Regions from separate parts of the Marinomonas sp. NPDC078689 genome, predicted to be linked through region 2. Evidence: predicted binding sites of a transcription regulator. Region 2 holds the regulator's gene; each other region holds the start of a gene.
The links. Region 2 encodes PhoB, which activates phosphate uptake and scavenging genes when phosphate is short. Its sites were predicted from a motif close to TGTCATANNNNTGTCANA; they were not measured.
Positions count from the first base shown of each region.

Region 1 (4,243 bases), on a different contig from region 2:
GTTTTATCCAGCTCAGTAATTTCACTACCAACGGCTTTGATCAACTTAGGACCAAACAACGCAAGACCAATGGCAATACCGATACCACCTACGGCCATAATCCAAAGAGGAATCGGTGCTTTACTTGAGACAGAGCCCGTCATCAAAGCGTCGTTTATCGCAGCTAAAGGCCCAATAGAGTTGGCGACGTCATTCGCACCATGGGCAAAACTTAATAAGGCCGCGGAAGCAATCAATGGAATAGTAAATAAGCTGTTCACAGCGTCTTTATTGTTTTGCAACGAGGCAGCGGCTTTATCGACCATAGGACGCACAATAAAGTACGCCGTTAATGCGATCGCAAACCCGATCAAACCCGCCGTCATTATGTCTAGCTTCCAAAGGTGCTTTAAGCCCTTCATTATCAGGTAAGTAGAAAACGCCCAAACCATCAAGCCGACTAATAAAGGCACGGTTTTTTTCGCCGCTGCGATCATGTCGTTCTTATAGGTAATGGAACGCTTAATATAAATTAAGAATAACGCGGCTATTACCCCTCCCAGCACAGGAGAAATGACCCAACTTGCGACAATCGCCAACAATTGACTCCAGTTGGCGATATCCCAACCACCTGCTGCAATACCTGCTCCTAATACACCACCAACAATCGAGTGGGTTGTAGAAACTGGCGCGCCTAAATAAGTGGCCAAGTTAAGCCAAATAGCACCCGCTAACAAAGCGGCCATCATAATCCAAATGAAGGTTTCTGCATCCGCAATGGCATTCGGATTGATAATGCCTTTTTTGATCGTACCAACAACGCTGCCACCAGCGATGAGAGCGCCTGCGGCTTCAAATACTGCGGCAATTAGAATCGCACCAGTCATCGACAGCGCTTTCGAACCTACCGCTGGACCGACGTTATTCGCGACATCATTAGCACCGATATTCAATGCCATGTAAGCCCCAATCGCCGCAGCGATAGCGAGAATTGAAAGGTTAGAAACCCCAATACCTTGCCATGAAGCATAAAAGCCAGAGACGAATACAAAAGCTAATGCTAGCAGTATGCGGATAAATTCGTTTCCACCCCATAGGGTAGTTTCTTGTTTCGGGTTATTTGTAAGATCCATATAGGCTCATCTTTACTGATTAATCTATGCCAAACCGCTTTCCACTGAACCCAAATATAGTGGAAAGAGAAATGCCTACCTTAGCAATATTAGAATTCGGCTCTGGGGTCATCCTGTCACATTTTGTTCATAAAATGCCTTTCGGGCGCCATTCTACACCGAGGTACCCAATATAAAAACCCTATAAATATTACAATTTTGTGTCAGAAAGTATCCGTAAAAAAAGTGCCCCTATGGGCACTTTAAAAAAATTATCACTTCTCGAAACAACAATGATTGCTTGCCATCTAGAGCGCGCACTAACGAAACCTGTATACACAGCAGATTATTCGCTCACAGACAAACCATATTCATCCGATGCATCCACCAGCCAACGCCAAACGTAATCCGCAAAGCTACGACGAACAACCATAAAGTAACTGCCTTCTACCTGATGATGCAGAACGACCGTTGCCTTAGCAAAATGCGTAGTAATGACTTTCCCTACAGGAAATTCCGCTTCTATGTCGTATCCGCAGCTCTTTTGTAAGACTTGCTGAACGGCACGACCAGATAAGGTCATCAGTGTTTGACCACCTGACACATCCACCACGGAAAAATGCCCAGTAAGCTCGGCGCGTAACGAGGTTTCAATCTCGCCAGGAGACAAGTTCGCTGCGAGAATCAACCATTCGTCCGGACCAATCCAAAAAACATGGCAACGTTCACAAGCACTGCTTGTTAGTGGCGTCAAAGGCAAGGCAGTGCCCAGCACTTTTTCAACGCCGGCGACAAAATCAGCGTTTTCTGGGTTGCCTCGTAAGGTCAGGTGCGCATAAAAAGACGCTTCGCAAAAGCGCACGCCAGCATCGTCGACATTTTTATGCGTAACATGGTGCAAAGGTGTCTCACGTCGAGTGATACCTTGAGTATTTTTAGCCCGTGCTGAAAAATCAAACGTCGCTGAATTAGACATTTTGGCGCTCTCCTTTTGGGTCGTAAAAGACATAATCACAAATTTCAGCTTCAATAACTCGACCATCAGCCAAAGGAAAATATACGGTATCGCCTTTATGACTCTGACCTTCTTTAATAACCGCTAACGCAATCGAACGACCAACCACAGCACTGTAATAGCTCGATGTGACATGCCCCACCATGGTCATTGGAATCGCTTGCTCTGGGTCCCACACAGCTTGTGCACCTTCTGGCAGCACTTCATCAGGGTTCTTCGTTTTCAACCCCACATACTGTTTTCTTGCGGCCTTTTTCGTATCTGGGCGATCGAAAGAGCGCTTGCCAATAAAGCTGAACTCTTTGTTTTTTCCAACACACCAGCCCATATCCATATCATAAGGTGTGACTGAACCATCGGTGTCTTGACCCACAATAATGAAACCTTTTTCAGCGCGCAGCACGTGCATGGTCTCAGTGCCATAAGGCGTAATATCAAACTCTTTGCCAGCGGCCATCACCGCTTCCCAAACAAAAAGTCCATCGTTTGCTGGCACATTGATTTCGTAAGATAATTCGCCAGTGAAACTGATCCGGAAAACCCGCCCTTTCACCCCTGCTATCGTGCCTTCTCGCCAATCCATGAACTTGAAAGCGTCTTTATCAAGGTCAATGTCATCACACACTTTGGCTAACACTTTACGGGCATTGGGTCCCGAAATAGTCATGGTCGACCAATGGTCGGTCACCGATGTCATAAAGACATCTAATTCCGGCCATTCTGTTTGGTGCCACAGCTCCAACCACTCCAGTACATTGGCCGCACCACCCGTTGTGGTCGTCAAAATAAAATGATCGTCCGCCAAGCAAGAAGTCACGCCATCATCCATGATCATGCCATCTTCTTTCAGCATCAGACCATAACGACACTTGCCAACCGCCAGCTTAGACCAAGCATTGGTGTAGACACGGTTTAAGAACTCACGCGCGTCTTTGCCTTGTATATCAATTTTTCCTAAGGTGGACGCATCCAAAATACCCACACTATTGCGCGTGGCCAAGCATTCACGATTCAAGGATTCCTGCATAGTCTCACCCGGTTTTGGGTAATACCATGGACGCTTCCATTGACCGACATCCTCAAACAAGGCGCCATTTTCAACATGCCATTGGTGCATTGCGGTATAACGCTCTGGATCGAATAATGACTCGGCGTCACGCCCTGCTAACGCCCCAAAAGTAGAAGGCGTATAAGAGGGTCTGAAAATGGTCGTGCCAGTTTCCTCAATACTTTTGCTTAGCGAGCGAGCCGCGATCGCCATACCATTAACGTTACCCAGCTTACCTTGATCGGTACCAAACCCCATCGCGGTATAGCGTTTAACGTGCTCGATCGATTCAAACCCTTCGCGGGTTGCCAATTCAATGCCTGCCGCCGTCACATCATTTTGCAAATCAACAAACTGCTTAGGCGCTCGACTGACTGGTTTTTTATGTGGCACCAAAAACAGAGCTTGCGCTTTACCTTCCGCAATCCGCTCAACAGAAGGCTTATTCGCTAACACCTCGCCTTGGCCAAAACCTGCCGCTGACGCTGCTTTAGCACCGACATCAAAACCATGATCAATGCAATCAACTAGCTGATGATCACCCAGAATAGAACCGACACAATGCTGTGCTTGCAAGGCTTTACCGGGAACAAAGCCGATAACCTCCTCACTCCAAGTCGGGCGTGAGCCAGTATGGCAGCTCAAATGCACCACAGGACTCCAGCCGCCCGATGTGGCGACCGTATCACAGTCGTACTGTTTAACATCGCCCGTTACCTTGTCGCCTTGTTCATTGATTGGCGCCACAGAAGCGGAATAGACTCGACGTCCGCCTTTCACTTCGGTGACCGCATGACCAAACCAAACGTTGATCCCTAACGCCTTAGCTTCGGCGACTAATGCGCCATCCGAATGCGTACGAGAATCGGCGATTCCCACCACATGACGGCCCGCTTTTGACCACTCGATCGCCGCTAAATAGCCGCTGTCATTGGCCGTAGAGACGATTAAATTATGACCAGGCACGACCGCGTAGCGTTTAATATAGGTCGCTACCGAAGACGCTAACATCACCCCAGGCACATCATTGTTAGCAAACACCAATGGTCGCTCTTGCGCGCCCGCCGCCAAAATTACCTGCTTAGCACG
Region 1 is NZ_JBITUJ010000001.1:629,756-633,998, reverse strand. Features, by position in the region: gene ACIGBN_RS02890 (inorganic phosphate transporter) at 1-1,112, opposite strand, end outside; gene ACIGBN_RS02885 (sarcosine oxidase subunit gamma) at 1,438-2,067, opposite strand; gene ACIGBN_RS02880 (sarcosine oxidase subunit alpha family protein) at 2,060-4,243, opposite strand, start outside.
Region 1: the regulator PhoB is predicted to act here: its motif matches at 1,301-1,318, upstream of ACIGBN_RS02890 (inorganic phosphate transporter).

Region 2 (4,243 bases):
TTTGAAGAGAAGCAGTTTCGCTGCATGGTCATTCAGCTGAGTAAACAGGATGTGACTATTCTGATTAAGAGCGATGATGTGGTGCCTCAAGTACTAGGGCAGGCGGTATTAGATTTAGAGCTAGCTGGCCAAGTGAACCGGCTGAATTACTATATTCAATCGGTGGCCACGACAGAAAAGAAACACGACTCCACTTTTCTTACCGTGATCTTAGGGCTTATTGATCAAGATGCAGAAAAAGAGGCGTTTATTGGTAAGTTATTTAATCACTTCTAAGCGTTCATCGTATTAGAAAATGGCTCGCTTTTTAGCGGGCCATTTTTTTATTCTTCGGATATCGGGGCGCTAGAAACGGAGACAGAAGGGATGCTGTCACTGCGTACTCGGCTTGCAGGGAAATGACATGAGAAGACGCTGCCCTGATTCAAATCACTGCGGATTTGTAATTTCGCATCATGATGCATGAGCACATGTTTAACGATGGCGAGTCCGAGGCCTGTTCCTCCTGTTTTAGAGCTACGTCCCTTGTCGACACGAAAGAAGCGCTCAGTAAGGCGTGGTATGTGTCTTGGGTCAATGCCTAAGCCATTGTCTTTCACAGAGAAGACACCGTTAAACTCACTCGACTCCCATGTCACGACAATCTCTCCGCCATCAGGTGAGTACTTAATGGCATTCACAACTAGGTTAGAGAAGGCGCTGTAGAGCTCATTATAGGAGCCATAGATGCGATCATTAGTGGTGATCTCAAAACGTATCTGATGTTTCTCTGAAAGTATCGGGGTGGCCATTTTTTGGATGGCTGACGAGAAATCTTGCATGGCATTCCACTGATCTTCTTCGCGTTTTTCGTTACTTTCCAACCGAGATAGCAACAATAGGTCTTCGATTAAGTGTTCCATTCGAACCGACTGATCAGACATGTTTACTATGCCTTTTTGCATGCTAGGAGGCAGGTTTTCCTTGAACATGTCTAGGGTCTCTAAGTAGCCCTTGATTACGGTAAGAGGGGTTTTTAGTTCGTGAGAAGCGTTGGCAACGAAATCTTTGCGCATTTGTTCTAGCAAGTGAAGTCGGGTCACATCGCGGACAAAAATGAGATGGTCATTCTTATCATAGAGCGTGGTTTGAATTTCCAAATACACCCCTTCTTTCGCAGGGGACTTGATGATCAGCGGTTCCCCAAAACGCTTCTGTGTGAAGTAACGAAAAAAGCTGGGGTTGCGCATAATATTGGTAATGGCTTGGCCACGGTCAACCGGTCGCATGAGGCCAAAAAAATGGCCGGCGGAATTGTTCCACCATTCCAGATTTCCCTCGCTGTCTGCCATGATGACGCCTTCTTTTAGCGCCGCGGTAGAATGCTCGATTCTGGTTAATGCTTGCTGCATACGACGCTTAGATTTGCGTTGTTTTTTCTGCAAGCGATAGACGGCATCAAAGATATCCCCCCAGATACCAGATGCTTCCGGCGGTGGTGCTTTGCCGGAATAGCGTAACCAGTTATGGAATTGGTAAAGCTGATAAAGTTGGTGATAAAGAGAGCCAAGCAGATAGATTAAGACAACAAGAAAAGTCTGCTTAATAATTAACCCGATAACGACACAGGCCGCTAGCCCAAGTAGCCAGCGGATAATAGATTGTCGCCAAATGGTTTTCATATGTTATGCGGTCCGTTTAGCTGAGAATCGGTAGCCCGTGCCTCGGACTGTTTGAATTAACGAGTCGTGGTCTGTGCCAATGGCTTTACGGAGACGACGAATATGAACATCAACGGTTCTTTCTTCAACATAAACATTACCGCCCCATACTTGGTCGAGCAACTGCGCTCTGGAGTAGGCTCTTTCTTGATGCGTCATGAGGAACTTAAGCAAACGGTATTCGGTTGGTCCCATGTCTAAGGGCGTGCTGCCAATGGTGACTCGTTGACTAATTGGGTCAAGCACCAAACCATCAATTTCAATCGGTTCATCAACCCCTTGTGGCGTTGCTCTGCGTAACACGGCTTTTAAGCGAGCGACCAGTTCACGAGGTGAAAAAGGTTTGGTGATGTAGTCATCCGCACCGACTTCTAAACCTTGAATCTTATTGTCTTCTTCGCTTTTCGCGGTCAATAAAATAACGGGGATTTCCGCTGTGGTGCTGTCTTTTTTTAAGCGTCGAGTCAGCTCAATTCCGCTACCGCCTGGCATCATCCAGTCACAGAGAATTAAGTCTGGTCTATGGTCCACAATAATTTCATGGGCTTGTTGGCTATTTTCGGCTTCCATGTATTCGTACCCAGCCATTTCTAGGGCAACCGCGATCATTTCGCGAATGGAAGACTCATCATCAATGATTAATACTTTTTTACCGGTCACAGGATTCACCCTCATCTCAGGAACGGTTTTATTTAATCCGCAAAATGTGACAATTAGGTTACATTGTCACATGTTTGCCATATTTAAACCAAATAACTGACGGCCAAGCCGATGAAAATACAATATCCGATGCGATTATTGTCTAAAAATGCATGGAAACAAGGTAGGCGTTCTCTGCCTTTCGCTTTGTTAAACTGCATGTAAAACAAAACAATAGCAACCAAAATGGACAAAAAGTACGGCCATTGTAAATGCGAAAGCACCCCAATCCACAGTAGCAGAGATAGGGTCAATGCTTGCAAACAAAGGATTACCAACAGATCGTATTGTGCGAAGAGAATGGCAGTTGATTTAACGCCAATCTTGAGATCATCAGGGCGATCCGTCATGGCATAGTAGGTGTCGTAGGCGATGGTCCACAGGCAATTTGCCAAAAACAGCATCCATAGCTGGGGGTCTAGTAAATCGCCTCCCTGCGCGCTGTAAGCCATTGGAATGGCCCAAGAGAATGCAAGCCCCAGAAACAGCTGAGGAAGGTGAGTGTAGCGCTTCATAAAAGGGTATAACGCCGCGAGACCAAGGCCGACAAACGACAAAAGAATCGTACGCAGATCGGTAAATAACACCAGCACAAAGCTTAATACGACCAAGGCAGCGAATAGCCCTAATGCTTCTTTCTCACTGACTCGCCCTGATGGAAGAGGGCGATTTTTAGTGCGATCAACATGGCCATCAATTTTGCGGTCGGCGTAGTCATTAATAACGCAACCCGCGGAACGCATACTAAAAACGCCCAAGACAAAGATCACCACCAATTGCCACTGGGGCCAGCCATCGGCCGCTAGCCAAAGCGCCCATAGTGTTGGCCACATTAATAATAACGACCCAATTGGGCGATTAAAGCGAGTTAGATCAGCGTAATCGTGTAGTTTACTCATAGAGGTCTCAGAATAGGCTTGATGTCGAGAATAGTATCAAAGAAAGCTTCGTTAACTAATATACCTGGCCCATATTGTTGAAAGACGGAGCGTCTTGCCCAGATTTTTTTATTCACGTCTGGGAATAAGCAAGCCGGTAATTCGGCGATTTCAATGGTGCTGCGAGATAAGTTGCGATGACGAAATAAATACCCGCCAAGCGGTTTTTCTTTTAGTTGGCTGACTCTACGCCAGTGACCTCGAAGCGATTGTGCTGGAATGATCGAGCGGCCATAAATCACAGCTTCGCCATTAAACTTCAGGAGCACGGTGCGAATACGAGCGGCATGCCGAGGAGAGAGTCCCAACTTTCTTCTTTCTCTTTGGGTTGGCTTGCCCCAGCCGTCCTCTAATATTTCTACGCTCAAGGTTCCCGCTTGTTGTAACTTCTTAGTCAATGAGGCCGCAGTGGAAAGCCAAGGCCATAAATCCGCTGGGATTTTTGCTTTGTTCACTCTGTGTATAGGGTGCCAGCGGTAATCTAATTGCTGTGCAATGGTATGGTTGATCTGCATTATAGGGCTTAAGACTTCTTACCGTTGATCAGGGCGACCATTTTATACAGTTCTGCCGAAGATTGCTGGACTTTGCTATGACAGGCTTCTACTTGTTCTAACGAAACCCCCATGCGCTCAAGAACAGAGGGCTCTATTTCTTGGTGACTATTAAGCTGGTGTGTAATGTACAGAAGATTCGCTAAGTTGGCGTATTCACCTTGGTAGCTAGGGGATTTACTGTAACGAATCGCAATACAGATATTCTCTGGAATATCCCAGTGCTTTAGTAACCATGAGCCAAGTTGTTCTTTGGTGAAACGCAAAATTTGCATTTCGACAATGTCTGACGTTAGGTGGGCATTGGCTTCTTTGTAGCGAGATAAAATAGAAAAATGGGGCGGCATCATAG
Region 2 is NZ_JBITUJ010000005.1:92,419-96,661, reverse strand. Features, by position in the region: gene ACIGBN_RS10300 (response regulator) at 1-276, shown strand, start outside; gene phoR (phosphate regulon sensor histidine kinase PhoR) at 324-1,661, opposite strand; gene phoB (phosphate regulon transcriptional regulator PhoB) at 1,665-2,360, opposite strand; gene ubiA (4-hydroxybenzoate octaprenyltransferase) at 2,444-3,298, opposite strand; gene ACIGBN_RS10280 (chorismate lyase) at 3,295-3,852, opposite strand; gene ACIGBN_RS10275 (HDOD domain-containing protein) at 3,861-4,243, opposite strand, start outside.

Region 3 (4,243 bases), on a different contig from region 2:
ATGATCAAAGGCCAAAGATATTGGTTCCAACCATAGATAAACATAATCACAAACAAGGCCGCGATATTGGTACGCGACATCGGCAGCAAGATATCAAAGAAGAAACGAATCGGGCCGGCGCCATCAATCCTAGCCGCTTCCACTAACTCACCAGGAATCGACATAAAACACTGTCGAAACAAGAAAGTAGCCGTCGCACTGGCGATCAAAGGCAAAATCAAACCACTGTAAGAGTTCAACATATCCAAGTTCGCAATGACCTGATACGTCGGCACAATCCGTACTTCAACTGGCAACATCAGGGTCATAAAAATCACCCAGAAAATAGCACTGCGAAATGGAAAGCGGAAAAACACAATGGCATAGGCAGAAATAATCGAAATGGCAATCTTGCCAATGGTAATTCCCAGCGCCATCACTAAAGAGTTCAATAACAAATGCCAAACGGGAATTTGTAAGGTACTGCCCGCTTCCGCAAACAATACATGCGCCCAGTTCTGTACACCTTGGTCACCAAACCACAAAGGAATACTACCGGAGTTAAAAGAACCTTCTGGTTGTGTCGATCCCACCAAGGCAACCCACACAGGCAAAGCAACAATAAACACACCAATTATCAAAATAAGATGGCTAAGCAATCTCGACCAAGGACGATTCTCTATCATTAGTATTGCACCTTACGCTCAATGAAACGGAACTGAATCACCGTCATGAGTCCAACAATGGCCATTAAGACAATAGATTGCGCCGCTGATCCGCCGCTGTCTAAGCCAATAAAGCCGTCTTTAAATACCTTGTACACCAGTGTATTGGTGCTGCCGTCTGGTCCACCTTGAGTGGTGGTATCTATCACCCCAAAGGTTTCGAAAAAGGCGTACACCAAGTTGACGACCAACAAGAAAAATGTGGTGGGTGACAGCAAGGGAAACACAATGTCCCAAAAGCGCTTGAAAGAGCTGGCGCCATCGATCGCCGCCGCCTCAATCAAAGACCGAGGGATCGCTTGTAACCCAGCTAAGAAAAATAAGAAGTTATAACTAATCTGTTTCCAAGTCGCAGAAATAACCACCAAAATCATCGCCTGATCACCGTTTAAAAAGTGATTCCAATGCAGACCAATACGATCTAAAAACAAGGCCACAGGGCCGATATTTGGGTCAAATAAAATCCACCACAACACCCCAGCCAAGGCCGGCGCAACAGCGTAAGGCCACACTAATAAGGTTTGATAAACCATTCTGCCGCGAATCACTCGATCTGCCATCACCGCCAGCCAGAGCGCCACTGCGATGCCCAAAAAGGCGACCGAAAAACTAAAGACCATGGTGACTACCATGGATTTGTAATAAAGCGGGTCTTGGAATAAATCAACGAAGTTCTCAAGGCCAACAAATTGCTGGCTCAAACCAAAGGCATCTTCACGATAAAAGGCTTGCAGCACCGCCTGTCCAGCAGGCCAAAGGAAGAAAATCGCCGTGATCACCAACTGAGGTAACACCAGCAAGTAAGGCAATTTTTTTTGCGGGAAATAAACAGACATAACGTCACTCGAACAGAAACAAGAAATCAAATATCCCTATCCGTAGGACGGATAGGGATAACAACCAAAGCAATTAGTTGTGCGCTTTTTCGAACTTACGCAACAACATATCGCCACGTTTCACCGCGGTGTCTAGAGCGGCTTGTGGTGTTTCTTTACCACTCCACACACTTTCTAGCGCGCCGTTGATCACATCGCGAATCTGCACAAAGTTACCCAATCGCAAACCACGAGAGTTTACCGTCGGCTCTGATGCGGTCATTTGCAGAACCGCCGCTTCAGTACCTGGGTGCGCTTGGTAGAAACCTTCTTTTTTGGTTAGCTCATAAGCCGCGTGCGTAATCGGCAAATAGCCGGTGAACTGGTGCCACTGAGCTTGGATTTCTGGCGTAGATAGGAAGTGAAGGAAAGCCGCAGCCGCTTTGTATTCTGCTTTGTCTTTGCCTTGTAGTACCCATAAAGAAGCACCACCAATGATGGTGTTGTTAGGCTGTTTTACTTCGCTTGCCCAGTAAGGCAATGAAGACACACCAAAATCAAATTTTGCGTTACGCGTCATGCCGCCAAACGCAGAAGAAGACCCTGTGTACATAGCACATTGCTGGCTATAGAACTTAGGAGCGGAATCGCTACGACGACCACCGTAGCTGAAAATGCCACTTTTCTGCCATTCGTGCATCTTAGTGATATGCATGACTTGCAGAGGGCCATTGAACAACAACTTGGTGTCGAGACCTGAGAAGCCATCATCATTGCTCGCAAACGGCACATCGTGTCGTGCACTTAGGTTTTCAAGTTGAACCCAAGACTGCCAACCCGTGGTAAAACCACATTGTGCGCCGCTGGCTAATAATTTTTTAGAGTAGGCTGCAACCTCTTCCCATGTTTTTGGCGGTGTTGTTAGCCCCGCTTTTTTAAACATTTCTTTGTTGTAATAAAGCACTGGGGTTGAGCTATTGAAAGGCATAGACAACATGTTGCCATCTACATCCGAGTAATAACCGGTAACAGAACTGAGGTAAGCACTTGGGTCAAAATCTGCCTTAGTGTCTTTCATCAGCTTATAAACAGGATAAACAGCGCCTTTGGCGGCCATCATGGTCGCGGTACCCACTTCGAAAACTTGGACAATGGCAGGTTGTTTGTGGGCGCGGAACGCCGCAATAGCGGACGTCATGGTTTCTGTGTAAGTCCCTTTAAAAACAGGGTCTACTTTGTATTGCGTTTGCGAGTCGTTAAATTCTTTAACGATTTCATTCAATTTTTCACCGTTAGCACCACCCATAGCATGCCACCATTCAATTTCTGTGGCGGCAAAGCTGGAACTAGCAATAGACAAGCCTAATACGGTTGTCGCGAACATTGATTTACGCATTTAGGAGTTCCTCATGTGATTATTTTATTGGTTGAGAAAGCACTTTAGTAGCTCAATGTTTCATTTTTATGATATTTGAGTTTCAAATGAAAGAAAAAAGTCGAAAAAAGAAAATGATTGAACCTAAAAAGACGTTTTTAGGTTCGAAATGGATATTAAAATTCGCTAGATGAAAGCGCGGCGGTGAGCGCTTTATACTCTTTTTGCAGCTGCTCTAACGCCTGCTGCACTGTGGTGGCGTCATCGGCTTGTGCCGCAGATTCAATGCGCTTGGCGGTGTCACTCATGGCGAGCCCCGACACCTCAGCGCTTGCGCCTTTAATTCGGTGAGCAACACGCGCCACGTTTGTCCAATCTTCTGCTGCTGCGTGCGCCAGTAATTGTTCGACTAGACCGGCGCTTTCTTTCAAAAATTCTTTCGCCACCAACGTCATTAGCATCTTATTGTTGCCTAGACGATTGCCATAATTAACCGCATCAAAGTCCTGCATCCTTTCCTCTTTATTTATCCTGTATTAAGGCTTCTGGTAACCATTTTTTCAGTTGCTGTTTTAATTGATCTTGGGCAATAGGCTTCGCTAAATGGTCGTTCATTCCGGCCTCAAGACACAACTCTTTGTCACCCTTCATGGCATTCGCGCTCAACGCAACAATAGGCACATCATTCGGGGTTGCTCCAGCGGCCAACTTACGAATTTCACGGGTCGCTTCGTAGCCATCCATCACCGGCATTTGGCAATCCATGAAAATAAGATCGTAGGCTTCTGTACGCACTTTTTCCAGTGCCTCTTGCCCATTTTCTGCCACTTCAACCTCTACACCAAACATATTAAGCAGCCCTCGCACCACTATCTGGTTAGTTAAGTTGTCTTCCACCACTAACACGCGGGCATTGATAGTTAGACCGCGGCTCACTAACTCGTCTGAAAAGGTACTTGCTGCCATGATTGATTCCCCTTGTGTCGCCAATGCCATGGTTGATAATAATGTTTCTAACTGAGAATAACTAATGGGCTTTTGTATGGACTCTGACGCGGATGTTTCGGCCTCTTCTAAGCTGGATTGTAACCGAATAACCCGCACTCTAGAATGACGACATGCCGCCTGCAATCTCGACGCGTCATCGGCAGAGCAAGCTTCAGAAGCGATGCTATCAAGCAAAAGGCCATCGACATTCGATAATGACGCGTCCAATAGTAAGCTAACGCTCTCGTATAACGTATGCTGAACGTTAAAGTGCGTTAATAACTGACTAATATAGTGACGCCCTGTTTCATTCTGATAGACCACAGCCAGAGACAAATCGTACTCCGCTGTGTCTATGTCTT
Region 3 is NZ_JBITUJ010000007.1:148,098-152,340, forward strand. Features, by position in the region: gene ugpE (sn-glycerol-3-phosphate ABC transporter permease UgpE) at 1-665, opposite strand, end outside; gene ugpA (sn-glycerol-3-phosphate ABC transporter permease UgpA) at 665-1,540, opposite strand; gene ugpB (sn-glycerol-3-phosphate ABC transporter substrate-binding protein UgpB) at 1,614-2,915, opposite strand; gene ACIGBN_RS12675 (Hpt domain-containing protein) at 3,071-3,406, opposite strand; gene ACIGBN_RS12680 (ATP-binding protein) at 3,417-4,243, opposite strand, start outside.
Region 3: the regulator PhoB is predicted to act here: its motif matches at 2,972-2,989, upstream of ugpB (sn-glycerol-3-phosphate ABC transporter substrate-binding protein UgpB).